Regions from separate parts of the Streptomyces sp. NA04227 genome, predicted to be linked through region 2. Evidence: riboswitches for the same ligand, from Rfam matches in the RefSeq annotation. Region 2 holds a riboswitch; each other region holds the start of a gene.

Region 1 (4,699 bases), 3.7 Mb from region 2:
CGTCCTCGACGCGGCACAGGTGCTGGTCCAACCCCGCGTAGGCGGCACGTAGTTCCGCATCCAGGTGTGCCGACAGCGGATCGTCGAGTACGGCGAGCAGCCGCGCCCGCTCGGCCTCGACAGCGGCCTCGTCGTCCGCCGGCCCGTCCGCCCTGCCGCCGCCCCGCTCGGCCCTCGCCGCCAAGAGCACTTCCGCACGGGCGAGTTCCTCGGCCTCGGCGAACAGCGCGGCGGCGCGTTTGGTGCAGCCCAGTTGCTCGGCGATCTCCTTGCACAGGCGGTACGGGGAGAGCGGAGAGTCCGGCCGCAGGGTCAGCAGCAGGGCCGAGGGTTCCGGGAAGTCGAGCAACAGGAGGGCGGGCAGGTCCGCTTCGGGGATTCCGAAATGGGTGGCGCAGCGGGAGGCGGCCTCGGTCCAGGCGAGGTGGTGCTCGCGCGGGGTGAACGGCGCCGCCGTGTAGGAGTGTCCGTCGATCCGCGTACCGGGCTCGGAGTGGCGGCTCACGGACATGACCAGTTCCCCGGCCAGTTCGGCGTAGCCGCCGCCGAGCGGGAACACCCTGAGGTCGTGCATCTGTGCCACGTCGCGCAGGAAGCGGCCGGACATCGAAGTGAAGGTGGTGATCGGCGACTTGGCGGTGGCGGGTTCGGGGCAGAGCACGGCGACCAGATGCCCGGTGACGTCGTGGATGCTCGTCCACTCACGGGTGAGTTCGCGTTGCAGGGGCGCCGCGTCGGCACCGCGCGCGAGGACCACGAGCAGTGAACTGAACCCGGCTTCCCTTGCGGCCCTGACCACATGGGGCAGAAAGGCGGCTGCCGAGACCGGGGCCGACCACATGAGCCCTCCGCATCCTCCGCGGCCCGGGAACCTCGGCGACCCCGGGGACCCTGCACGTCGAAAGCCGCGGGAATCCTCGTCCTCGACGCTACACGGCGACCGGGTGGACCGAGCGGTGAACGCGGCCGTGGCGCTGCGGAGTTCAGCGTGCGCGGGGAGCTCTTGGCGGGGCGGGGCGGGGCCTGGCGGGAGCGGGCCGTAGTCCCGCCGCGCGGCCCGGCGGCGACGGCCTGTGCAGGAGGTGAGCCCACCCCCTGCACAGGCCGGACGTCAGCCCCCGGCCGTGCGCAGGGCTTCGCGCAGAGTCCGGGCCGCGGCGGTGAGTTCGTGCAGGGCGGCACGGGTCTCGGGCCAGCCGCGGGTCTTCAGGCCGCAGTCCGGATTGACCCACAGGCGCTCGGCCGGGATCGCCTCAAGTCCCTTGCGCAGCAGGGCCGTTACTTCCTCCTCGTCGGGCACGCGCGGGGAGTGGATGTCGTAGACGCCGGGGCCGACCTCGCGCGGGTAGTCCGCCTTGGCGAGTTCGCGGGCGACCTGCATGTGGGAGCGGGCGGCCTCCAGGCTGATGACGTCCGCGTCCAGCGCGTCGATGGCGGCGAGGATGTCGCCGAACTCCGCGTAGCACATATGGGTGTGGATCTGGGTGTCCGGCCGTACGCCGCCGGTGGTCAGCCGGAAGGCCTCGGTGGCCCAGGCGAGGTACTCCGGGTGCCGGGCGGCGCGCAGCGGCAGTGTCTCGCGCAGCGCGGGCTCGTCCACCTGGATCACCGAAGTGCCCGCAATTTCAAGGTCGTTGACCTCGTCGCGCAGGGCGAGCGCGACCTGCCGCGCGGTCTCACCGAGGGGCTGGTCGTCACGGACGAAGGACCAGGCGAGCATGGTGACCGGCCCGGTCAGCATGCCCTTGACCGGACGGGCGGTGAGCGACTGGGCGTACTCGGCCCAGCGCACCGTCATGGGCTCGGGGCGGGAGATGTCGCCCGCCAGGACGGGCGGGCGGACGTAGCGGGTGCCGTAGGACTGGACCCAGCCGTGCCGGGTGGCGAGGTAGCCGGTGAGCCGCTCGGCGAAGTACTGCACCATGTCGTTGCGTTCGGGCTCGCCGTGCACCAGGACGTCCAGGCCCGCCTTCTCCTGGAAGGCCACGACCTCGCGGATCTCGGCGGCGATGCGCTCCTCGTACGCCGCCGTGTCGATCCGGCCCGTACGCAAGTCCGCCCGCGCGGTGCGCAGTTCACCGGTCTGCGGGAAGGAACCGATGGTCGTGGTCGGCAGCAGGGGCAGGCCGAGACGTTCGCGCTGGGCCGCGGCCCGCCGGGCGTACGGCTGGGAGCGGCGGGCGTCGGCGTCGGTGACCGCGGCGGCCCGGGCGCGTACGGCGGGGTCGTGGGTGACCGGGGACTGCGCCCGGGAGGCGAGGGCGGCGCGGTTGGCGGAGAGTTCCGCGGTGAGCGAGCCGGTGCCATGGGTGAGGCCATTGGCCAGGGCGACGACCTCGGCGCTCTTCTGGCGGGCGAAGGCCAGCCAGCGCAGGATCTGCGGATCGATGTCGCGTTCGACGGCCGCGTCGAGCGGGACGTGCAGCAGCGAGCAGGAGGCGGCGACATCCACATGGTCGGCCAGACCGAGCAAAGTGCCCAGTGTGGCAAGGGACTTGGACAGGTCGTTGATCCAGATGTTGCGGCCGTTCACGACACCGGCGACCAGCCGCTTGCCGGGCAGCCCGCCCACCGCGGCGAGGTCGTCGAGGTTGGCGGCGGCGGCCTCGGTGAAGTCCAGGGCGAGACCGTCGACCGGTGCCTTCGCCAGCACCGGCAGGGCCGCGCCCAGGCGGTCGAAGTAGGAGGCGACGAGCAGCTGGGGACGGTCGGTGAGGGTGCCCAGTTCACGGTAGGCGCGCCCGGCGGCGTTCAGTTCGGCCGGGCTCCGGTCCTGCGCCAGGGCGGGCTCGTCCAGTTGCACCCACCGCGCACCGGCCGCGCGCAGGTCGGCCAGGACCTCGGCGTACACGGGCAGCAGGCGGTCCAGGAGCGTGAGCGGGTCGAAGTCCTCGGCCACGCCGGGTGCGGGCTTGGCGAGCAGCAGATAGGTGACCGGGCCGACCAGGACCGGGCGGGCGGTGTGGCCCAGTTCCAGGGCCTCGGTCAGCTCCGCCACCTGCTTGCGGGAGTCGGTGCGAAAGCGGGTGTCCGGGCCCAGCTCCGGGACCAGATAGTGGTAGTTGGTGTCGAACCACTTGGTCATCTCCAGCGGTGCGACCCGCTGGGTGCCTCGCGCCATGGCGAAGTACCCGTCCAGTGCGTCCGCGTCGAGGGCCTCACGGTGCCGCTCGGGGATCGCGCCCACCATGACGGTGGTGTCCAGGACATGGTCGTAGTACGAGAAGTCGCCGGTCGGTACCTCGTCGATACCGGCCTCGGTCAGTTGCCGCCAGTTGGTGCGGCGCAGCTCGGCCGCGGTCGCCCGGAGGGCGTCGGCGCCGACGCGGCCCTTCCAGTAGCCCTCGATGGCCTTCTTCAGGTCCCGGTTGCCACCCTGGCGGGGGTAGCCGTACACGGTGGCGCGTGCCGCCGCGGCTGCGGACTTGGCTGTCACGGAGATCTCCTTCGCGAGACGAATCCCTGAGATCCCGGAGAACGGGACGAGAGCGCGAAGGGAGCAACAGACCGGACGGCCGGGACCCGCGCGGCGATAGCACGGTCGCTGTGTCCGATGTGTGCGCCGACCCGCCCTCGAGGTCACCGGGATGTCCGCGCACGGAAGGTTCCGCACGCGGGCAGTTGGCAGGTCTTCGGACTCACGGGCACGTCTCGCGGACACGAGACACCTACTGGCCGTCGCTTCCCAGGCCCTCCATGGACCCAGTGCGTATGACGGCGGTCGTTCCTGTTCACCGCTGCGGGGCAGTCCCGGATTCCCACCGGGTTCCCTCTTGCGACGCATCCCGTCTGGCGGACGGGGCGAACCTACTGCACCGGTCAGCCTAGAGGGGGTCCGGGCGCGGCGCAGGGGCGGGGCACCCAGCAGGGGCCGGTGACCTGCTCCGTAGCAGGTCACCGGCCCCGTGCGGAGGCGGGCAGCGGCTCAGCGCACCGGCTGGAAGCCCCGCAGGCGCAGGCTGTTGCCGACGACGAAGACGGAGGAGAAGGCCATCGCGGCCCCGGCGAGCATGGGGTTGAGGAGTCCGGCGGCGGCGAGCGGAAGCGCCGCGACGTTGTAGGCGAAGGCCCAGAAGAGGTTGCTCTGGATGGTGCCGAGGGTGCGCCGGGCGAGCCGGATGGCGTCGGCGGCGGCGCGCAGGTCGCCCCGTACCAGGGTGAGGTCGCCCGCCTCGATGGCCGCGTCGGTGCCGGTGCCCATGGCCAGGCCGAGGTCGGCCTGGGCGAGCGCGGCGGCGTCGTTGACCCCGTCGCCGACCATGGCGACGCTGCGGCCTTCGGCCTGGAGCCGCTTGACCACGTCGACCTTGTCCTGCGGCAGCACCTCGGCGATGACCTCCTCGATGCCGACCTCGGCGGCGACCGACTCGGCGACCGCCCGGTTGTCGCCGGTGAGCAGGATCGGGGTCAGCCCGAGGGCACGCAGGCGCCGGATGGCCTCGGGGCTCGACTCCTTGACGGCGTCGGCGACTTCGAGCACGGCACGGGCCTCGCCGTCCCAGGCGACCGCGATCGCGGAACGGCCCGCCTTTTCGGCACGCCGCTTCAACTCATTTAGTTCGGCGGGCAGTTCCATCGCCCACTCCACCAACAGGCCTTCGCGGCCCACGAGTACGGCGTGCCCGTCGACGATTCCCTGGACCCCGAGGCCGGGAATGTTGGCGAAGTCCTCGGGGGTGGGCAGGGTGCCGAGTGCCTC
Region 2 (4,699 bases):
TGGTCCCGGGCGAGGCCGGGCAGTGGACGTACGCCACACTCGCGCTCGGTTCGGCGCTCGCGCTGTTCATGTATCCGCACTCGATCACGGCCACGCTGTCCTCGCGCAGCCGTGAGGTGATCCGCCGCAACACCACGATCCTGCCGCTGTACTCGCTGATGCTGGGCCTGCTCGCGCTGCTCGGCTTCATGGCGATCGCGGCCGGAGTCAAGGTGGACAACGGGCAGCTGGCGATCCCGCAGCTCTTCGAGGACATGTTCCCGGACTGGTTCACCGGCGTCGCCTTCGCGGCCATCGGCATCGGCGCGCTGGTGCCCGCGGCCATCATGTCGATCGCCGCGGCCAACCTGTTCACGCGCAACATCTACAAGGACTTCCTCAAGCCCGACGCGACCCCCGAGCAGGAGACCAAGGTCTCCAAGCTGGTCTCACTGCTCGTGAAGGTCGGTGCGCTGGTCTTCGTGCTCGGCATGGACAAGACCGTCGCGATCAACTTCCAGCTCCTGGGCGGCATCTGGATCCTGCAGACCTTCCCGGCCCTGGTCGGCGGCCTGTTCACGCGCTGGTTCCACCGCTGGGCGCTGATCGCGGGCTGGGCCGTGGGCATGCTCTACGGGACGATCGCCGCGTACGGTGTGGCGAGCCCGACGCAGAAGCACTTCGGCGGCTCCTCGAAGGAGATCCCCGGCATCGGCGAGATCGGGTACATCGGTCTCACCGCGTTCGTCCTGAACGTCGTGGTGACGGTGGTCCTGACCCTTGTGATGCGGGCCCTGAAGGCGCCCGAGGGCGTCGACGAGACCTCGCCCGAGGACTACACCGCGGACGCGGGCGACCCGGGCGTGGAGCGCGAACTGCCGCCCGCCACCGCGGGCTCGGCGCACTGAGCGGAGCGCAGCGAGCAGTACCCGACGGGCCGCCGGAGCCATCCGGCGGCCCGTCGGCGTATACCGCACCTTGCACAGTGCTCCGACACCCCGCGTCCAACACACCACAAGATATGGGGTGTTCTCCAGCAGGCACCCACCACATGTATGCTCATGCTCGCTGTCATCGCAGGGGAATCCGGTGCGAATCCGGAACTGTCCCGCAACGGTGAACGGGCCGTTTCCACCTGCCCGTGAGTCCGAGGACCTGCCGACGGCGCACCCGGCGCGCCCTGTTCCGGGTGCCAGACGTCCCGGCCCCGCGGACAGGGCGAAGGACGCGTACTGCCGTGTGACCCGGCAGACGTGTGCTCCCTCCTGCGCGGGTTCCGTCGAGCGAGGGAGAGTGACACGTGACCATCGCGCCCGCCCATGAGGCGACTGCGACTCACAGCGAGGCCGAGGGACCCGGTGCGGGCCTGCTGCGTACCCTGACCCGGCTGACCGCCGACCTCCCCGACGCCGACGCCGGACGGGTGGCCGCCGCCGCGCTGCGCGGGCGCTCGGCCACCGCCGACGAGGCCGAACTGCGCGCGCTGGCAACGGAGTCGGCGGCCGGGCTGATCTCCGAGGACCCGGTGTACTCGAAGCTGGCGGCCCGGCTGCTCACCCTGGCCATCCGGGACGAGGCGGCGAGCGCGGGCGTGCACGACTTCTCCGGCTCGATCGCCACCGGGCACCGCGAGGGCCTGATCGCCGACACCACGGCCGCGTTCGTCGCGGCGCACGCGGCGCGCCTGGACGCCCTGATCGACACCGAGGCGGACGACCGCTTCGGCTACTTCGGCCTGCGCACCCTGCACAGCCGCTATCTGCTGCGCCACCCGCTGAGCCGCCGGGTGACCGAGACCCCGCAGCACTTCCTGCTGCGGGTCGCCTGCGGCCTGGCCCCCGAGGAGGGCGGCGAGGCGGCGCTGGCCGAAGTGGCCGCGCTGTACCGGCTGATGAGCCGCCTGGAGTACCTGCCCTCCTCCCCCACCCTGTTCAACTCCGGCACCCGCCACCCGCAGATGTCCTCCTGCTATCTGCTCGACTCCCCGCAGGACGAGCTCGACTCGATCTACGACCGCTACCACCAGGTGGCCCGGCTCTCCAAGCACGCGGGCGGCATCGGCCTCTCGTACTCCCGTATCCGCGCCCGCGGTTCGCTGATCCGCGGGACCAACGGCCACTCCGGCGGCATCGTGCCGTTCCTGAAGACGCTGGACGCCTCGGTGGCCGCCGTGAACCAGGGCGGGCGGCGCAAGGGCGCGGCGGCCGTGTACCTGGAGACCTGGCACGCGGACCTGGAGGAGTTCCTCGAACTGCGCGACAACACCGGCGAGGACGCGCGCCGCACCCACAACCTGAACCTGGCGCACTGGATCCCCGACGAGTTCATGCGCCGCGTCGAGGCGGATGCCGAGTGGTCGCTGTTCTCGCCCTCGGACACCCCGGAGCTCGTCGACCTGTGGGGCGCGGAGTTCGACGCCGCCTACCGCCGGGCCGAGGCCGCGGGCCTCGCCCAACGGACGCTGCCCGCGCGGGAGTTGTACGGGCGGATGATGCGGACCCTGGCGCAGACCGGCAACGGCTGGATCACCTTCAAGGACGCCGCCAACCGCACCGCCAACCAGACCGCCGAGCCCGGCCACACGGTGCACTCCTCCAACCTCTGCACGGAGATCCTGGAGGTCACCGACGACGGCGAGACGGCCGTGTGCAATCTCGGCTCGGTGAACCTCGGCGCCCTGGTGACCGGGGACGGCATCGACTGGGAGCGGCTCGACGCGACGGTGCGCACCGCGGTCACGTTCCTGGACCGGGTCATCGACATCAACTTCTATCCGACCGAGCAGGCGGGCCGGTCCAACGCCCGCTGGCGCCCGGTGGGTCTGGGCGTGATGGGCCTGCAGGACGTCTTCTTCCGGCTGCGGCTGCCCTTCGACTCGGCCGAGGCACGGGAGCTCTCCACCCGGATCGCCGAGCGCATCATGCTCACCGCCTACGAGACCTCGGCCGAACTCGCCGAGAAGAACGGCCCGTTGCCCGCCTGGGAGAAGACCCGTACCGCACGCGGGGTCCTGCACCCCGACCACTACGCGGCCGAGCACCACTGGCCGGAGCGCTGGGCCGCGCTCCGCGCCCGTATCGCCCGCACCGGCATGCGCAACTCGCTGCTGCTCGCGATCGCTCCCACCGCGACCATCGCCTCCATCGCGGGCGTCTACGAGTGCATCGAGCCGCAGGTCTCCAACCTCTTCAAGCGCGAGACCCTCAGCGGTGAGTTCCTCCAGGTCAACTCCTATCTGGTGGACGAGCTGAAGCAGCTCGGTGTCTGGGACGCGCGGACCCGGGAGGCGCTGCGCGAGGCGGGCGGCTCGGTACAGGACTTCGCCTGGATCCCCGAGGAGCTGCGGCGCCTGTACCGCACCGCCTGGGAGATCCCGCAGCGCGGACTTGTCGACATGGCGGCCGCCCGTACGCCGTACCTGGACCAGTCCCAGTCGCTGAATCTCTTCATGGAGACACCGACCATCGGCAAGCTCTCCTCGATGTACGCCTACGCCTGGCGGCAGGGCCTGAAGACCACGTACTACCTGCGTTCGCGCCCCGCGACCCGGATCGCGCGCGCCGCCCGGGCGAGCGCGCCCGCCACCGCCACCCCGCCCGCGCAGGCGAGCGCCCCGGACGCCGAGGCGATCGCCTGCTCCCTGGAGAGCCCCGAGTCCTGCGAGGCCTGCCAGTAATGACCGCCGTACACCCCGACTCCGCCCCCAGCGCCGCCTCCGCCGGGTCCCCGGCGGCCACCGCTGCGGACCCGGACCGGCCGCGCAACCTGCTCGACCCCGGCTTCGAGCTGACCCTGCGCCCGATGCGCTACCCGGACTTCTACGAGCGCTACCGCGACGCGATCAAGAACACCTGGACCGTCGAGGAGGTCGACCTCCACTCGGACGTGGCCGACCTGGCCAAGCTCTCGCCCGGCGAGCGGCATCTGATCGGCCGTCTGGTGGCCTTCTTCGCCACCGGGGACTCGATCGTGTCGAACAACCTGGTCCTGACGCTCTACAAGCACATCAACTCCCCCGAGGCGCGGCTGTACTTGAGCCGTCAGCTCTTCGAGGAGGCCGTGCACGTCCAGTTCTATCTGACGCTGCTCGACACCTATCTGCCCGACCCCGACGACCGGGCCGCCGCCTTCGCCGCGGTGGAGAACATCCCCTCCATCCGCGAGAAGGCCGCCTTCTGCTTCCGCTGGATGGACTCGGTCGAGAAGATCGACCGGCTCGAGACCCGGGCGGAGCGACGGCGCTTCCTGCTCAACCTGATCTGCTTCGCCGCCTGCATCGAGGGCCTCTTCTTCTACGGCGCCTTCGCCTACGTGTACTGGTTCCGCTCGCGCGGACTGCTGCACGGCCTGGCCACCGGCACCAACTGGGTCTTCCGCGACGAGTCGATGCACATGAGCTTCGCCTTCGAGGTGGTCGACACGGTGCGCAAGGAGGAGCCCGACCTCTTCGACGAGGACCTCGCGCACCAGGTCACCGAGATGCTGAAGGAGGCCGTGGAGGCGGAGTTGCAGTTCGCGCGCGACCTGTGCGGGGAGGGGCTGCCCGGCATGAACACCGAGTCGATGCGCGAGTACCTCCAGTGCGTCGCCGACCAGCGGCTCCAGCGGCTCGGCTTCGCCCCGGTGTACGGCTCGGAGAACCCGTTCTCCTTCATGGAGTTGCAGGGCGTCCAGGAGCTGACCAACTTCTTCGAACGGCGCGCCTCCGCGTACCAGGTGG
Region 3 (4,699 bases), 120 kb from region 2:
GGGCGCGGAAGACGCGGCTGGTCTCCTCGACCAGGGTGCGGGTGCGGATGGTCTCGGGGCGGGTGGAGTCGCCGATGTAGGCCTCGGGGGCAGTGCCGCGCAGGGCGCGGACGGTGGCGACCATGCCGCCGTGGTACTGGAAGTAGTCGTCCGAGTCGGCGATGTCGTGTTCGCGGGTGTCGGTGTTCTTGGCGGCCACCGCGATGCGCTTGTACGCGGTCTCCATCTCCTCGCGGGCGGGGCGGCCGTCGAGTCCGCGGCCGTAGGCGTAGCCGCCCCAGACCGTGTAGACCTCGGCGAGGTCGGCGTCGGTGCGCCAGTCGCGGGAGTCGATGAGCTGGAGCAGGCCCGCGCCGTAGGTGCCGGGGCGGGAGCCGAAGATGCGGGTGGTGGCGCGGCGTTCGTCGCCGTGGTCGGCGAGTTCGGCCTGGGCGTGGGCGCGGACGAAGTTGGCCTCGGCGGGCTCGTCGAGCGAGGCGGCAAGGCGTACCGCGTCGTCGAGGAGGCCGATGGTGTGCGGGAAGGCGTCGCGGAAGAAGCCGGAGATGCGCAGGGTGACGTCGATGCGCGGGCGGCCCAACTCCTCGGCGGGGATGGGCTCCAGGCCGGTGACGCGGCGCGAGGCGTCGTCCCAGACGGGGCGGATGCCGAGCAGGGCAAGGGCCTCGGCGACGTCGTCGCCCGCCGTACGCATCGCGCTGGTGCCCCACAGGGACAGGCCGACCGAGGTGGGCCATTCACCGTTGTCGGTGCGGTAGCGCTCCAGGAGGGAGTCGGCGAGGGCCTGGCCGGTCTCCCAGGCGAGGCGGGAGGGGACGGCCTTGGGGTCGACGGAGTAGAAGTTGCGGCCGGTCGGCAGGACGTTGACCAGGCCGCGCAGCGGGGAGCCCGAGGGGCCCGCGGGGACGAAGCCGCCGCCGAGCGCGTGGACTGCGTGGTCGAGTTCGTCGGTGGTCGCGGCCAGGCGCGGGACGACCTCGCGAGCGGCGAACTCCAGAATGGCGGCGACCTGTTCGCCCTGTCCGGAGGAGACCCGCGTGACGGCGGCGGGGTCCCAGTCGGCGTCGTCCATGGCCTGGACCAGGGCGCGCGCCTTGGCCTCGGCCTCGTCGGCGGTGGTGCGGGTGGCGGCGGATTCGTCCAGGCCGAGCGCCTCGCGCAGTCCGGGCAGGGCGGTGGTGCCGCCCCAGATCTGGCGGGCGCGCAGTACGGCGAGGACCAGGTTGACGCGGTCGGCGCCCGCGGGCGGGGCGCCGAGGACGTGGAGTCCGTCGCGGATCTGGGCGTCCTTGACCTCGCACAGCCAGCCGTCGACGTGCAGCAGGAAGTCGTCGAAGCCGTCGTCGTCGGGACGGTCCGCGAGGCCCAGGTCGTGGTCGAGCTTCGCGGCCTGGATGAGGGTCCAGATCTGGGCGCGGATGGCGGGCAGCTTGGCCGGGTCCATCGAGCTGATCTGGGCGTACTCGTCGAGGAGTTGCTCCAGGCGTGCGATGTCTCCGTAGGAGTCGGCGCGGGCCATCGGCGGGACCAGGTGGTCGATGAGGGTGGCGTGCACGCGGCGCTTGGCCTGGGTGCCCTCGCCCGGGTCGTTGACCAGGAACGGGTAGATCAGGGGCAGGTCGCCGAGTGCGGCGTCGGGGGCGCAGGCCGAGGACAGGCCCGCGTTCTTGCCGGGCAGCCACTCCAGGTTGCCGTGCTTGCCGAGGTGGATCATCGCGTGCGCGCCGAAGCCGCCCGCCTCGGGGTCGCTGGCCATCCAGCGGTAGGCGGCCAAGTAGTGGTGGCTGGGCGGCAGATCGGGGTCGTGGTAGATCGCGATCGGGTTCTCGCCGAAGCCGCGCGGGGGCTGGATGACGATCAGCAGATTGCCGCGGCGCAGCGCGGCGAGCACGATGTCGCCCTCCGGGTTGCGGCTGCGGTCGACGAACATCTCGCCGGGCGGCGGGCCCCAGTGCTGCTCGACCGCGGTACGCAGTTCCTCGGGCAGCGTCGCGTACCAGCGCTTGTAGTCGGCCGCCGGGATCCGGACGGGGTTACGGGCCAGCTGCTCCTCGGTGAGCCAGTCCTGGTCGTGGCCGCCCGCCTCGATGAGCGCGCGGATCAGCTCGTCGCCGTCGCCGGAGACCAGGCCGGGGATCTCCTCCTCGGGACCGAAGTCGTAGCCCTCGGCGCGCAGGCGGCGCAGCAGGGCCACGGCACTGGCGGGGGTGTCCAGACCGACCGCGTTGCCGATACGGGAGTGCTTGGTCGGGTACGCCGAGAGCACCAGGGCGAGACGCTTCTCGGCGGCGGGGACGTACCGAAGTCGCGCGTGGCGTACGGCGATTCCGGCGACGCGGGCCGCGCGCTCGGCGTCGGGTACGTACGCCGGGAGGCCGTCCTCGTCGATCTCCTTGAAGGAGAACGGGACGGTGATCAGGCGGCCGTCGAACTCGGGCACCGCGATCTGGCTGGCCGCGTCCAGCGGCGAGACGCCCTCGTCGTTCTCCTCCCAGTCGCCGCGCGAGCCGGTCAGGCACAGGGCCTGGAGGATCGGGACGTCCAGGGCGGTGAGCGCGCCCGCGTCCCAGGACTCGTCGTCGCCGCCCGCGGAGGCGGCCGCCGGCTTGGTGCCGCCCGCGGCGAGGACGGTGGTGACGATGGCGTCGGCCGCGCCGAGGGCCTCGATCAGCTCGGCCTCGGGGGCGCGCAGCGAGGCCACGTACAGCGGCAGCGCCCGGGCGCCCGCGTCCTCGACGGCGGCGCACAGCGCCTCCACGAAGGCGGTGTTGCCGCTCATGTGGTGGGCGCGGTAGTAGAGCACCGCGACGGTGGGCACGTCGTGGTCGGTGGGGGCGGTGATGCGGGCCGTGCGCTCCAGCGGCCCCCAGGTGGGCGCGGGCGCGGGCGCGTCGAAGCCGTGGCCGGTGAGCAGCACGGTGTCGGAGAGGAAGCGGGCGAGCTGCTCCAGGTTGGCCGGGCCGCCGTGCGCGAGGTAGGCGTGCGCCTCGGCGGCGATGCCGACCGGCACCGTGGAGGCGGCCATCAGCTGGGCGTCGGGGGCCTGTTCACCGGTGAGGACGATCACCGGGCGGCCGTCGGCGAGCAGCAGGTCGAGGCCTTCCTGCCAGGCGCGGATGCCTCCGAGGAGGCGTACGACGACGAGGTCCGCGCCGTCCAGGAGCGCGGGCAGTTCGTCGAGGGCGAGCCGGGAAGGGTTGGCGAAGCGGTAGGCCACCGGGCCGTTCGCCGCGCGGGCACTGAGCAGATCGGTGTCGGAGGTCGACAGGAGCAGGATCTCGCGGGGCTGAGCCTCGGGCGCGTGCGGCATGGGGGCGTTGGCCTTCCTCGGGGTGTCCACGCCCCGGGCAGTTGTCGGACGGCTGAGAGTTCCTGACTCACCCGGGGACCGGGCTCACAGTGGCGGGACCGTGCCGGATTCGCACCGGCTTCCTCACAGGACGGGGCCTGGCCGTCGACGGACCAGTTGGCCCGCCGCAGGAATAGTAAGTGCAGGAGGGGGTGCTTGTCGGCGGGGCGTTCGTCACCTTTGGTGCTGACGGAGGTGCTTGCGGAGGGGCTTTCGGGCGGGCTTGCGCGCAGGCTTGTGGAACGGGCGGGTCCGCCGGGGTCGTGCGCCGTTGGCGCCGGTGCGTGCGCGGGCATGGGGGCGGGGGCGTGCGCGGGCAGGGGATGGGGTGCGTGCGCGGGCACGGGATGGGGTGCGTGCGCGGCGCGGGCGCGGCGGCCGTGACGGTGCCGGAGACAGTGACAGCCGGTGGCGGGAACGGGGCGCAGATCACTGTTCGCGCCGGTGGCGGGGCCGCAGGCCGTGGGTATGCTCGCCGCCATGCCGCCCCACTCGACTCCCTCCGAGGTCGCGGGCCGGGCTCCCTCCCGCGAACGGGGCGACGCCTGCCCCGGCGCACTTCGACTGCACCGCGCCGACGACGGCTTTCTGGCCCGACTCCGGCTGCCCGGGGGCCTGTTGACGTCCCGTCAGGCCGAGACCCTCGCCGACGCGGCGGAGCGGCTCGCCGACGGGCGGCTGAGCATCACCTCGCGCGGCAACGTCGAACTGCGCGGCCTCGGCGAGACCTGCGGCGGCGAACTCGCCGCACTGCTGCACGAGGCGGACCTGCTCCCCTCCGAGCGGCACGAACGCGTACGCAACATCGTGGCCTCACCGGCCGCCGGACTCGACCAAACCGGCTTCGCCCACGTCCAGTTGTGGGCCCGTGAGCTGGACGGCCTGCTGTGCGCCGAGCAGTGGACGACCGCCCTCTCGGGCCGCTTCCTGTTCGCCCTGGACGACGGCCGGGGCGATGTCGCGACCCTCGGCGGCGATGTGACCTTGCTCGCAGCTCCGGCGGGCGAGGCGGTCGTACGTCTCGGCCGCTCGGTGCGCCGGATCGCCGCGGCACACGCACCACGCGCCGCCCTCGCCGCCGCCCGCGCCTTCCTCACCACCGCCGAGAAGGCGGGCAACGGCGCTTGGCGGGTACGGGACTTGCCGGAGGGCCCCGAGGCCGACCGGGAACTCGACCGCCAACTCACTAGATTCCTTGGCGAATCGGGCATTACGGAGAGCGTGGGGAGCACGGAAGGTACGGATAGCACGGAGAGTGCGGAGAATGCTGCGGGGCGCCTTTCGGGGAGGATGGATCGGGCCTCGGGCGCTCCGGCGCAGGCTGCTCGACATCCGGATCTGGAAGTCCGA
Region 4 (4,699 bases), 4.7 Mb from region 2:
GGGCAGCGCGCGTCCGGCGTCGCCGGGTCGCAGGAGAAACGGCACCCGGCCACGGTCGTCACCTGTGGCATCAGTGCCGAAAGGGCCCGTACCGCGGTGGACTTGGCGGTGCCCTTCTCGCCGCGTACCAGCACGCCGCCGACCGCCGGGGACACGGCGTTCAGCAGCAGCGCGAGCCGCAGGTCGTCCTGGCCCACCAGTGCGGTGAACGGATAGGGGGTGCTGCTCACTGCTCGCCCTCCAGATGGCCTTCGGGGATACGGGGTTGGGCTGGGGATGTGCCAGGGATCGTCCGCGGACGGCGTGCGGGGCCCGGGGTGCGGGCCCGCTCCTCGCCGGTGGTCATGGCGCCCCCGGTGGCACGAAGGGCAGGCCGGGCGGTGGGCCGGACTCGATCAGGCGCCACAGGGCGTCGGTGTCGGCGTGCTCCTCGATCAAGTCGCCGAGCCGGTCGAGCTGTTGCTCGCGCAGCGCGGCGAACGAGGTGTCCGGCGCGGGCACGAAGCGGCGGCCCGCGGCGGCGGCGACCACCCGCAGGAAGGCGCGCCTGAAGCCGTCGGTCTCCAGCGAGCCGTGCCAGTGCGTGCCCCAGACGGCGCCCGAGCGACAGCCGTCCAGGAAGGGCTCGCCGCCGTTCACCTCGGCGACGCCGTGGTGGATCTCGTAGCCCTCGACCGGCTGGCCCAGCGCCTTGCCGCTCGGCCGGGCCAGGGTCTTCTCGCGCGCGAACCGCACCCGCACCGGCAGCAGTCCGAGTCCCTCGACGGAGCCCGCCCGGGACTCCACCTCGTCCTCGATGTGCTCGCCGAGCAACTGGAAGCCGCCGCAGATGCCGAGCACCGGACGGTCCTCGGCCGCGCGGCGCGCCAGCGCGTCGGCGAGCCCGCGCTCGCGCAGCCAGCGCAGCGCGCCCACGGTGCCGCGGGTGCCGGGCACGATGACCAGATCGGCGTCGGCGAGGTCCGCGGGACGGTCCACGAACCGCACCACGACGCCCGGTTCGGCGGCCAGCGCGTCCACATCGGTGAAGTTCGACATCAGCGGTACGGCGCAGACGGCGACCCGCAGCACGTCCTCGCCGTACGGCTCGGCCACCGAGGACTCGCGCACCGCCCCGCGCATCGAGACGTTGAGGCCGTCCTCCTCGTCGATGCCCAGCCCGTGCTGGAAGGGCAGTACGCCGTAGGTGGCGCGGCCGGTGAGCCCGCGCAGCATGTCCAGGCCCGGCGTGAGCAGCGAGACGTCGCCGCGGAACTTGTTGACCAGGTACCCGGCGAGCAGGGCCTGGTCCTCGGGCGCGAGCAGCGCCGTCGTACCGAAGAAGGAGGCGAACACCCCGCCCCGGTCGATGTCGCCGACCACCAGGACCGGCAGCCGGGCGGCGCGTGCGATGCCCATGTTGACGATGTCGGTACGGCGCAGGTTGATCTCCGCGGGGCTGCCCGCGCCCTCGCAGATCACCGCGTCGTGCGTGGCCCGCAGCTCTTCCAGGCAGCCCACGACGGTCTCCAGGAGCGCCTCGCGTCCGCCGCCGTGCAGGCCCGAGCCGAGCCGTGCGTCCTCGGTGCCGAAGAAGCCGCGCGCGCTCAGCTCGCCGACCGGCCTGCCCATCAGGACGACCTGGCTGGTGCGGTCGCCGCCCGGCTTGAGCAGGACCGGATTCATCAGCGCGCTCGGCTCGATACGGCAGGCCTGGGCCTGCATCGCCTGCGCCCGGCCGATCTCCGCACCCTCCCTGGTCACAAAGGAGTTGAGCGACATGTTCTGGCCCTTGAACGGCGCCACCTTCACCCCGCGGCGCACCAGCCAGCGGCAGATGCCCGCCGTCACCACACTCTTGCCGGCGTCCGAGGTCGTCCCCGCGACCAGCAGTCCGCCGCGTCCGGCCGTCGTCATCGCACACCCTTCCGGCGGCGCAGCAGTCCGGCCACCGCGCACACTCCGAACGCCAGCGCCGTCACACGGCGCGAGAGCCGTACCGCCCGCGCGATGTCGGCCGGTCGTACGTCCCGGCCCTCGCCGTTGAGTACCGGCCGGTGCTCGACCCGGCCCGCGTAGGACAGCGTGCCGCCGAGACGGACGCCGAGCGCGCCCGCGAACGAGGCTTCCACGGGGCCCGCGTTGGGGCTCGGATGCCGCTGGGCGTCCTCGCGCCAGGCCCGCAGTGCCGCGCGCGGATCGTCTCCGGCGCACACGGCGAGTACGGCGGTGAGCCGCGCACCGGGCGCTCCGGCGAGGTCGTCGAGGCGGGCGGAGGCCCAGCCGAACCGCAGGTGCCGGGGGGACTTGTGACCGACCATCGCGTCCAGCGTGTTCACCGCGCGGAAGCCGAGCAGTCCGGGGACCCCGGCCAGGGCGCCCCAGACCAGGGCGCCCACCACCGCGTCCGAGGTGTTCTCGGCCACCGATTCCACGACGGCGCGGGCCAGGCCCGCCTCGTCGAGTGCCTGTGGATCGCGCCCGCACAGATGGGGCAGCCGGGCGCGGGCGGCGCTCACGTCGCCCGACTCCAGGGCGTCGCCGATCGCCTGCGCCTCACGGGCCAGCGAGGTGCCGCCGACCACGGCCCAGGTGGCGGTGGCCGTCAACGCCACGGCGCCCACGGGGAAGTTGCGCACCGCGCGCGCGGCGAGCGCTCCGGCGCCCACGGCGCCCGAGACGCACAGGGCGGTGTAGAGCGCGCCCCAGCCCCGGTGATCGCGCCACAACCCGCGTTCCACGGCGGTCGCCGCACGCCCGAACACGGCGACCGGATGGCCTCGGCGAGGATCGCCGAACATCAGGTCGCCGAGGAGTCCGGCGGCGGCGCCGCAAGCGAAGTCTCGCTCGGCACCCATGAGTTCAGACCGCCGATCCGCCCGCGGAACGGTGCGTGGGGGTGCTGCCGGGAGCGCGGGGCACCGAGCGGCGCGTGTGCGCGGGCGCTCGGTCCTCGGCATGGCAGGGTTCGACAGGCGGGCAGCCCGGCATCGTCACATGTCCTCACTCAGGGTCCGCGCCCTGGTTCGACGGGACGACGGGGAGAGTCTCCTGGCTCCCGGATCCGCGGTGTCCCCGGCCTTCCAACCCCCTGCGGGGGGGCGTGACTTCCGGTGTGGGGACCGCTCCCCGGTGACAGTGGCGGGACCGCGCCGGATTCGCACCGGCTTCCTCTCTTCCGCCGTACATTTCGGCTCCGGCAGTCCACCACGCGCCGCCACACCCGTCAACTGGCCGCTGACCTGGGCGGGGAGAGTGTGCCGATCCCCACAGTCCGCCTCCGCGCGCCGTGCCGAGGGGCGTGCGCGTCGCCCTGCGGGGCGCGTTGAAGTGGGGGCATTGCACACGGATACGCCGGTGCGCCGCGGGACCCGTTCGAGGTTCCGCGGCGCACCGGCGTACCGGTCGTTCGACGGTCCGCCCACGCGGGCGTACCGGCGGGCGGGTCAGGCGACGATGAGCTGGATTCCGTAGCCGACGGCCCCCACGCAGAGCGCGAAGCAGACACAGGCTCCGGTGGTGGCGAGCGCGGCGGACTCGCTCTGCGCCACGGCGGCTTCGCGCCGGGCCAGCGAGACGATGCCGAGGGTGAACACGCCGACCAGGGCGACGGTCACCACCAGGCTGACTCCGAAGACGGAACCGAGAGCGGCCCAGTCGATGTCCATACGGGGCTCCTCAGGCGCGGGCGGGCTCGGCCTGCGCCGGGCTCGTGGAGTTGGCGGTACCGGCGGTACCGGTGGGCGGCGGCGCGACGGCGGCGACCGCGGTGGTCACGACTCCGGCGGGCTCCTCGGCGCCGTCGACGTCGTTGACGTTGTGGTGGTCGACCGGGCGGCGGCGGGACAGCAGCCAGATGGCGGCGGAGCCCGCGACCAGGAGGACGCCGGTCAGCACGGTGCCCCAGTCGCCCTGCTCGGTCAGCAGCTGTGCACCGGCGGCGACGAGACCTGCGGCCGGGAGGGTCAGACCCCAGGCGATGAACATCCGGGTCGCGGTCGACCAGCGGACCACGCCGCCCTTGCGGCCCAGGCCCGCGCCCATCACGGCGCCGGAGCAGGACTGCGTGGTGGACAGCGAGAAGCCCAGGTGCGAGGAGGCGAGGATGACCGTCGCGGCGCTGGTCTGGGCGGCGAAGCCCTGCGGCGGAGCGAGGTCGGTCAGGCCCTTGCCCATGGTGCGGATGATGCGCCAGCCGCCGAGGTAGGTGCCGAGCGCGATGGCGATACCCGCGGAGGTGATCACCCAGACCGGCGGGTTGGAGCCGGGGGACAGCACGCCGCCGGTGACGAGCGCGAGCGTGATGATGCCCATCGTCTTCTGCGCGTCGTTGGTGCCGTGGGCGAGCGAGACGAGTCCGGCCGAGGCGATCTGCCCGGCGCGGTAGCCCTTCGCGGTCGCCTTCTCGTCGGTCCTGGAGCCGAGCCGGTAGGTGAGCCGGGTCGCGAGCGCCGCGGCGATTCCGGCGACCAGCGGGGCGGCCACGGCGGGCAGCAGCACCTTGGTGACCACCGTCGAGCCGTTGACGGAGGACCAGCCGGCGGACATCACGGCGGCGCCGATGAGGCCACCGAACAGGGCGTGCGAGGAACTCGACGGCAGTCCCAGTAGCCAGGTCACGAGATTCCAGAGGATGGCGCCGACCAGTGCGGCGAAGATCACCTCGGTCTGGATGCCGCTCTCGTCGATCATCCCGCCGGAAATCGTCTTGGCGACCTCC

Evidence for each region. Region 2 has a riboswitch for cobalamin ahead of HUT18_RS25020 (ribonucleoside-diphosphate reductase subunit alpha). Riboswitches for the same ligand answer to the same signal wherever they lie in the genome.
Region 1: linked by a shared signal. The riboswitch ahead of metE (5-methyltetrahydropteroyltriglutamate--homocysteine S-methyltransferase) and the one ahead of HUT18_RS25020 (ribonucleoside-diphosphate reductase subunit alpha) in region 2 are both predicted to bind cobalamin.
Region 3: linked by a shared signal. The riboswitch ahead of cobN (cobaltochelatase subunit CobN) and the one ahead of HUT18_RS25020 (ribonucleoside-diphosphate reductase subunit alpha) in region 2 are both predicted to bind cobalamin.
Region 4: linked by a shared signal. The riboswitch ahead of HUT18_RS04755 (cobalamin biosynthesis protein) and the one ahead of HUT18_RS25020 (ribonucleoside-diphosphate reductase subunit alpha) in region 2 are both predicted to bind cobalamin.

Annotation. Positions count from the first base shown of each region.
Region 1 is NZ_CP054918.1:2,176,180-2,180,878, reverse strand. It holds gene HUT18_RS09030 (hypothetical protein) at 1-841, opposite strand, end outside; gene metE (5-methyltetrahydropteroyltriglutamate--homocysteine S-methyltransferase) at 1,112-3,436, opposite strand; cobalamin riboswitch at 3,606-3,826, opposite strand; gene HUT18_RS09020 (cation-translocating P-type ATPase) at 3,926-4,699, opposite strand, start outside.
Region 2 is NZ_CP054918.1:5,864,288-5,868,986, forward strand. It holds gene mctP (monocarboxylate uptake permease MctP) at 1-887, shown strand, start outside; cobalamin riboswitch at 1,028-1,157, shown strand; gene HUT18_RS25020 (ribonucleoside-diphosphate reductase subunit alpha) at 1,280-3,655, shown strand; gene HUT18_RS25025 (ribonucleotide-diphosphate reductase subunit beta) at 3,655-4,699, shown strand, end outside.
Region 3 is NZ_CP054918.1:5,746,269-5,750,967, forward strand. It holds gene cobN (cobaltochelatase subunit CobN) at 1-3,310, opposite strand, end outside; cobalamin riboswitch at 3,343-3,471, opposite strand; partial or broken gene HUT18_RS24530 (cobalamin biosynthesis protein CobG) at 3,818-4,699, shown strand, end outside.
Region 4 is NZ_CP054918.1:1,158,907-1,163,605, reverse strand. It holds gene HUT18_RS04765 (putative cobaltochelatase) at 1-230, opposite strand, end outside; gene HUT18_RS04760 (cobyric acid synthase) at 343-1,896, opposite strand; gene HUT18_RS04755 (cobalamin biosynthesis protein) at 1,893-2,837, opposite strand; cobalamin riboswitch at 3,021-3,177, opposite strand; gene HUT18_RS04750 (hypothetical protein) at 3,426-3,647, opposite strand; gene HUT18_RS04745 (inorganic phosphate transporter) at 3,658-4,699, opposite strand, start outside.